DNA from 2 places in the Brachybacterium sp. J153 genome. Region 1 is predicted to be linked to the other one. Evidence: predicted binding sites of a transcription regulator. Region 1 holds the regulator's gene; the other holds the start of a gene.
The links. Region 1 encodes LexA, which represses DNA repair genes until DNA is damaged. Its sites were predicted from a motif close to TCGAACANNTGTTCGA; they were not measured.
Positions count from the first base shown of each region.

Region 2: the regulator LexA is predicted to act here: its motif matches at 1,630-1,645, upstream of V1258_RS11620 (HNH endonuclease signature motif containing protein).

Region 1 covers NZ_JAZDCH010000021.1:68,651-72,050, forward strand. The annotation lists gene nrdR (transcriptional regulator NrdR) at 1-395, opposite strand, end outside; gene V1258_RS10305 (peptidoglycan-binding protein LysM) at 424-840, opposite strand; gene lexA (transcriptional repressor LexA) at 1,016-1,711, shown strand; gene V1258_RS10315 (ATP-dependent DNA helicase) at 1,788-3,400, opposite strand, start outside.
Region 2 covers NZ_JAZDCH010000025.1:28,692-32,091, forward strand. The annotation lists gene V1258_RS11620 (HNH endonuclease signature motif containing protein) at 27-1,619, opposite strand; gene V1258_RS11625 (4-(cytidine 5'-diphospho)-2-C-methyl-D-erythritol kinase) at 1,989-2,990, opposite strand; gene rsmA (16S rRNA (adenine(1518)-N(6)/adenine(1519)-N(6))-dimethyltransferase RsmA) at 2,987-3,400, opposite strand, start outside.

The DNA.
Region 1 (3,400 bases):
TCGAAGTCCTGGTACACGCTCGCGAAGCGCAGATAGGCGACGACGTCGAGCTCCTGCAGGGGCTGCAGGATCGCGAGCCCGACATGGTGGGCGTCGATCTCGGCGACGCCGCTCGAGCGGATGTCCTCCTCGACGCGCTGGGCGAGCATGGCCAGCTGATCGTCGGTGACGGGACGGCCCTGGCAAGCCTTCCGCACGCCGGAGATCACCTTCGCGCGGCTGAACGGCTCGCTCACCCCTGAGCGTTTCTGCACCGAGAGCGAGGCGGTCTCGGAGGTGGAGAAGCGTCGCGAGCAGTTGGGGCACTGGCGTCGACGCCGGATGGTCGCGCCATCGTCGGACGTGCGCGAGTCCACGACACGCGAGTCGGGATGTCGGCAGAACGGGCAGTGCATCCGCCCAGGATACCGATCCCGCCGGGGGTCAGCGATCGAGCGGTGCTTCCGCCGAGCCCGCGACGGGCAGCACGATCTCCTGTCCCGCGGTGAGGCGGCCGGTGGGCAGCGAGTTCAGCGTGCGCACCTCCGCGATGTACGCCTCCGGCAAGGTGCCTTCGGGGGCATACTCCTCGGCGTACTCCCAGAGGGTGTCCCCGGCCTCGACGGTGACCGTCACCCGATCCTGCGGCTCGGCGCCTGCGAGCGCCGCCGGCACGTCGAGGACGAGGAGGGCGATGCCGGCCACGAGCAGGCCGAGGAGGAAGGCGAGGGCGACGGCGAGGCGGCGGCCGCGCCGGGTCGCCTCGAGTCGAACGCCCGCTCGAGCAGGGGCCGTGCGCGTGGTGCGCTCGACCTTCGTGGTCGGGCGGAAGGGAAGGACCGTGGCCGACTGGGTGCTCATATCCGAACTCCTGTTCGATCGAATGTCTGTGCGACTGTAGCCCGATCCGGCCGCGACACGCAAGAGGAATCTCGAACACCTGTTTGGAATCCGCTCCGTGCCCGCCTACTGTGGACTGCGAGGACTACGGAACCGCGAGGGTCCGACAGACGACGCGAGCCAGGAGGCCCGAGAGATGATCCCGACCGCCGATCAGCCCATCCCCTCGCGCGGCGACGCCGCGGGCGACGAGGCCACGGCGGGCCTGACCCGTCGCCAGCGGCTCGTCCTCGAGATGATCCAGTCCGCGATCGCCGCGCACGGATACCCGCCCACCATGCGCGAGATCGGTGACGCCGTCGGGCTGACCTCCTCGTCCTCGGTCTCGCATCAGCTGCAGGCCCTCGAACGCAAGGGCTTCCTGCGCCGCGATCCGAAGCGCCCCCGCGCGATGGAGGTGGTGATGCCGCAGGAGGACGACGCCCCCGCGCCCACCCCCGCCCCGGAGATCGGCTCCGCCTCGGTCTCGGTCCCGCTCGTGGGACGCATCGCCGCGGGCATCCCCATCACCGCGGAGGAGCAGGTCGAGGACGTCTTCACGCTGCCGGAGCGGCTCGTGGGCGGCGGTGAGCTGTTCCTGCTGCAGGTGGTCGGCGACTCGATGGTGGACGCCGCGATCTGCGATGGCGACTGGGTGGTCGTGCGCAGTCAGCAGTCCGCCGAGAAGGGCGAGATCGTCGCCGCCATGATCGACGGCGAGGCGACGGTCAAGACCCTCGTCATGCGGGACGACCACGTCTGGCTCATGCCGCACAACCCGGCCTTCGCCCCGATCCTCGGCGACCATGCCGAGATCCTCGGCAAGGTCGTCGCGGTCCTGCGCGCGGTCTGAGCCTCCCCCGCTCTCCGCGTCAGTGCGCCCCGGCGAGAGGGCGGCGGGGCGCCAGAGCCCTCGGAGGGGTGAGTCCTCAGCCCGCGTCGGCGAGCCGCCGCAGTGCCCCGAGGGCCACCTGGGGATCGGTCGTCGGCCAGAGCGGGGGCATCGCCTCCCGCAGGAACCCGCCGTAGCGCGCCGTGGACAGGCGGGGATCGAGCACCGCGACCATTCCCCGGTCCTCCACCGTGCGGATCAGTCGTCCAGCACCCTGAGCCAGCAGCAGTGCCGCGTGCTGGGCGGAGACCGCCATGAAGCCGTTCCCGCCGCGCTGGGCGATGCGCTCCTGCCGTGCCGACGCGAGCGGATCGTCGGGCCGCGGGAAGGGGATGCGGTCGATGGTGACCAGTCGCAGCGAGCGCCCCGTCACGTCGACCCCCTGCCAGAGCGTGAGGGTCCCGAAGAGCGAGGAGTCCTCGTCCTCGCGGAAGTGGCGCACGAGGTTCGCCATCGAGTCCTCCCCCTGCACCTCGATCCGCAGGTCCAGACGGGCGCGGACGTGCTCGGCAGCGAGCTCGGCGCCCCGTCGCGAGGAGAACAGGCACAGTGCCCCGCCGCGGGAGGCCTCCACCAGCTCGGTGAGGTGGTCGAGCATCGCGGCCTGGGGCCCCTCCCGCCCGGGGGGCGGAAGATGGCGGGCGGTGTACAGGATCCCCTGGCGCGGGTAGTCGAAGGGACTGCCGACATCGAGCGCCGCCCACGCCCCGGCGTCGCGCGCCGGGGGGATCGCGGCGGGGTCGAGACGGGCCGCGCGCGCGAGGCCCACCTCTCCGGCGGGCGGCTCGAAGCGGCCGCCGAGGGCGAGGGTCGCCGAGGCCAGGATCGCGGTGCGATCCTCGAGGATCGCCGAGCGCATCGCGAGCGCAACGCTGAGCGGGGCGACCTGGAGGCTGGATCGCCCCGTCACGGGGGAGTGCGAGACGGAGACGACATCGTCCTCGCCGGGCGAGCCGAGCCGCTCGCACACGTCGATGATCTCCTGCAGGGTCGCCCGTACCGTCTTGCGCGTGCCCGCGGTGCTGGCCCCCGCCTCCTCCCCCGCATCCTTCGCGTCGGAGTGCGCGGTGCGCGCCTCGATGCGCACCTGGGTCACGGCGTCGCCGAGCCGCTCGGGCAGGTCGCCGATCACCCTCCCGTCGGACACGAGGGCGAGCGCCTCGCGGAGCTCCTCTCCTGCATCGTCGAGGGCGGTCGCCGCGACGCCGAGCGAGCGCAGATCGCGCACGGTGCCGCGCACCATGCCCGGGGTGAGCACCTCGGTGACCGCCCCGGTGACGCGGCTGGTCAGCTCATGGGCCTCGTCGAACACGACCACGTCGTGCTCGGGGATGATCCCGTGACGGTCGAAGGCGTCGATCGCGAGCAGCGCGTGGTTGGTGACGACCACGTCGACCTCGCGGGCGATCTCGCGGCTGCGCTCGGCGAAGCAGGAGGTGACCACCGGGCAGGTCTGCCCCAGGCACTGGTTGCCGAGCACCGAGACCTGTCGCCAGGCCCGGTCGGAGACCGCGGAGTCGAGGCTGTCGCGGTCCCCGGTCTCCGTCTCCTCCGCCCAGGCGCGCAGTCGGCGCACCTGGTCGCCGAGACGCTCCGAGCCACCGGTGGCGGAGTCCCCGCCCGCCGCGGCCCCGGAGAAGAGGGCACCCG
Region 2 (3,400 bases), on a different contig from region 1:
GGCGGTCCGTCGGGTCTCGCGGAGGCTCAGGCGGCCTCGGACCGGAGGCAGTAGAGATCGACACGGCGAGACGCCGATCCTCGGGAGCCCTGCGGGTGGGACCTCGTGCCGTCCCGGAGCGGGATCACGAGGGCCTCGAGGGCGTGCTGCAGCGTGGGCAGGGGCTGTGACCCGGGGTCTGTCTGGGGCTGCGGGGCGGGTTCATCCCGCCGTCGCTCGTGGTCTGCCGGTTCTCGCCGGACCCGGTTCCGGTAGGTCCCGAGGGGGTCGAGGTCCACGGCTCCGCGCTCTGCGACCTGCCCGTAGCGGCTGATCCAGCGGACGCCGCGGCGCACGCTCGTCTCGTCCTCGATGACGCGGGCACGCACCCCGGCGCTCTCCTTGGCGTTGTCCGCGGCGCACAGTCCGTTGCCGTTGGCGAGGGAGGTCTCCCCACCCTCGGACCAGGGGACGATGTGGTCCATCTGCCGGATGTCGGCATCGCAGTGCGGGGCGCGGCAACTCTGGTGGGCATAGGTGAGGAAGCGGCGCAGCGCGGGCGGGAAGGCACGGGAGCGGGACTCGACCGCGACCAGCTGACCGTCCTCCGGATCGGTGTACAGGCGGCGCAGCGTGTGCGCGAGCTCGGGATCCGCGGATTCGGCGTCCCTGGCGGTGCGGCGCATCTCCTCGCGCACGTGCTCGAGGGGCACGGCCCCGAAGCCCTCGAGGATCGCGGCGTCGGCATGCTCCGGCGCGAGGAGGGAGCGGTCGGTGATGATGATCCCGAGCTCGAGAGTCGCGGGGTCGACGCCGTCGCCGCGGCCGACGAGGGCGTCCGCGAAGAGGTCGGCCATGATCTGCTGGTGCCCGCGTCGGTCGCCGCCGGCACGCGCGGCCTCCGCCGCGACGGAGAGACCCTTGCGGATCCTGGCGCCGTCCGCCGCGGGGATCAGCGCGGAGACCTTCGCCATCCCGTGCGGGGCGCGACGGATCCGCACGTGCCGCTCTCGGCGGGCCCGATGATGCCGGGGCGCGGCTCCCGCGGTATCGAGGCTGTGGAGCACCTTCTCGGCGAGGTCCGACCACTCCCGGGGGCCACAGTCCTGGTGCTCCTCCAGCCGGGAGGTGAGGATCTCGTCGACCTGCCGACGGATCTCCGGCTCGACCGGGCCGAGCACGACGCCGACCTGATGCACCGCCTCGGGGGACAGAGTGCCCTCCGCGAGGCTCCGCAGCAGACCGGGCAGCGAGAGCACGAGCCGGCGGCAGGTGGCGAGGCTGCGACCGGCCACCGCGCGGGAGGAGCGCAGGGCGAAGGACGCCTCGGTGCGGGCGATGTCGACGGCGCGGCGCGGGCTCTCGCCGCGCTCGGCGCAGTCCTCGCGCACGGCCTCCTCGAGACGGATGAGGGCGCGGGCGCGGATCGCCTCGAGCGCGCCGTCGATCCGAGTGAGCTCGGCGAGCAGGGCGATGGACTCCGGCGCGGTGAGGGCGTCGAGCGTCTCGGAACCCTCGGCGCCGATCCGGGCGAGAGCGTCGCGAGCAGCAGAGAGGTCGACCTCGGCGAGGCGGATGTGCTGGTCCTCCAGCACCGCCCCACCGGCGACCCTGCTCGCGCCGTCCCCCGAAGATGTCATGCCTCCAGTCTCGTACACCCTTTCGAATAGAGCAAGGGGAATCGCCTATCTACTGGGCAGTAGTTTCCTTTTGTGGATAACTACCCACTGGGGAGGAACGATTCTTACTGGCCCCCATTCTTCACCCGTGGGCCCGCACGCCGCACGCTGCACGATTGGCCCGCTCGAGCGCGACGCGCGGCGTGAGAAGAGGGATTTCTCGGGTGCAGGAACGACGAAGCAGGCGGCGCGTCCCTGATATGCAGGAGAATTCTTCCATCGGACGCGCAGGTGATAGCGCGTGGCACACGGCGGGAGGCCCGCCGGAAGACGGACGGGGGCCCACTGGAAGACGACAGAGAGGCCCGCCGGGAGACGAGCGGGAGCCCCTCAGCTCTCCTCGAGCACCCGTGCCCCCGGGGCGTTGCCCTCCGCGATCAGGCAGCTCTCGACGAGCCCCGCCGACTGCAGGGCGGCCGCTACGCCCCGCGCCTGGGCCTCGTCGGCGACCAGCACGGCGATCGTCGGCCCCGAGCCGCTGACCAGCGCACCCAGGGCGCCCTCGCGCAGCGCGGCGGCGAGGACCGGCTCGAGCCCGGGATGGAGGGCGAGAGCGGCGTCCTGGAGATCGTTGTGGAGCGTGCGTCCGAGCAGCTCGAGGTCTCCGCTCGCGAGGGCCTCGAGTTGGCGCGGGTCGATCCGTGGCGCGGGGGCGAGCGTTCGTCCGCGGGCGGCGGCGATCTCGTCGTGCCGGCGGTAGACCTCGGGGGTCGACAGGTGTCCGCCCGGCACGGCGAGCAGCCAGGTGGGGTGCATCGCCGTGAGCACCGAGGAGAGGTCTCCCCCGTTGCCGCGGCCGAGCGCGGTGCGTCCGCGGAGTGCGAAGGGCACGTCGGCCCCCAGCCGCGCCGCGTGGGCGCGCAGCTGCGCCTCGCTCAGCCCCAAGCCCCAGAGTCGGTCGAGGGCCACGAGGGTCGCGGCGGCGTCGGCCGATCCGCCGCCCATCCCGCCTGCGACCGGGACCTCCTTGCGGATGTGCAGCTCCGCGCCGGCGCTCACGTCGTGCTCGGCGCGGAGCTGCTCGGCGGCGCGCAGGGCGAGGTTGCGGCCGTCGAGCGGGATCTCCCCGGGCACGGCCGAGTCGACCGTGAGAGAGAGTTCGTCGGCCGGGACGGCGGTGACGGTCTCGGCCAGGTCGACGGCGTGGAAGAGCGTCTCGAGCACGTGATAGCCCCGCGCGTCCACGGCGCCGACCGCGAGCGAGAGGTTGATCTTGCCCGGTGCCCGCACGACGACCCGCCGCGGGAGGCCCACACCGGCGCCCGAGCCCGCACCGGCCCCCGATCCCGCACCCGTCCCCTGGTCCGCACCCGACGCCGGGACCCCGCTCATGCGGGCACCTCGTCGGCGGCGCGGGCGATGGCCTGGAACTGCGCGATCTCGAGGGTCTCGCCGCGGGCCGACGGGTCCACGCCGGCCGCGCGCAGCACTGCCTCGGCACGGGGTGCGGAACCGGCCCATCCGGCCAGAGCCGCCCGCAGGGTCTTGCGCCGCTGCGCGAAGGCTGCGTCGACCACGGCGAACACCCGGGCGCGTTCCGCGTCGTCCCCGAGCGGGGTCTCGTGGCGGACCAGCTCGACGAGGGCCGAGTCGACGTTGGGCACGGGCCAGAAGATCTGCCGGGAGATCCGACCGGCATGCTCGGTGCGGCCGTACCAGGCGGCCTTCACGCTCGGGGCGCCGTAGGTGCGCGAGCCAGGGCCGGCGGCGAGGCGGTCCACCACCTCGGACTGCACCATCAC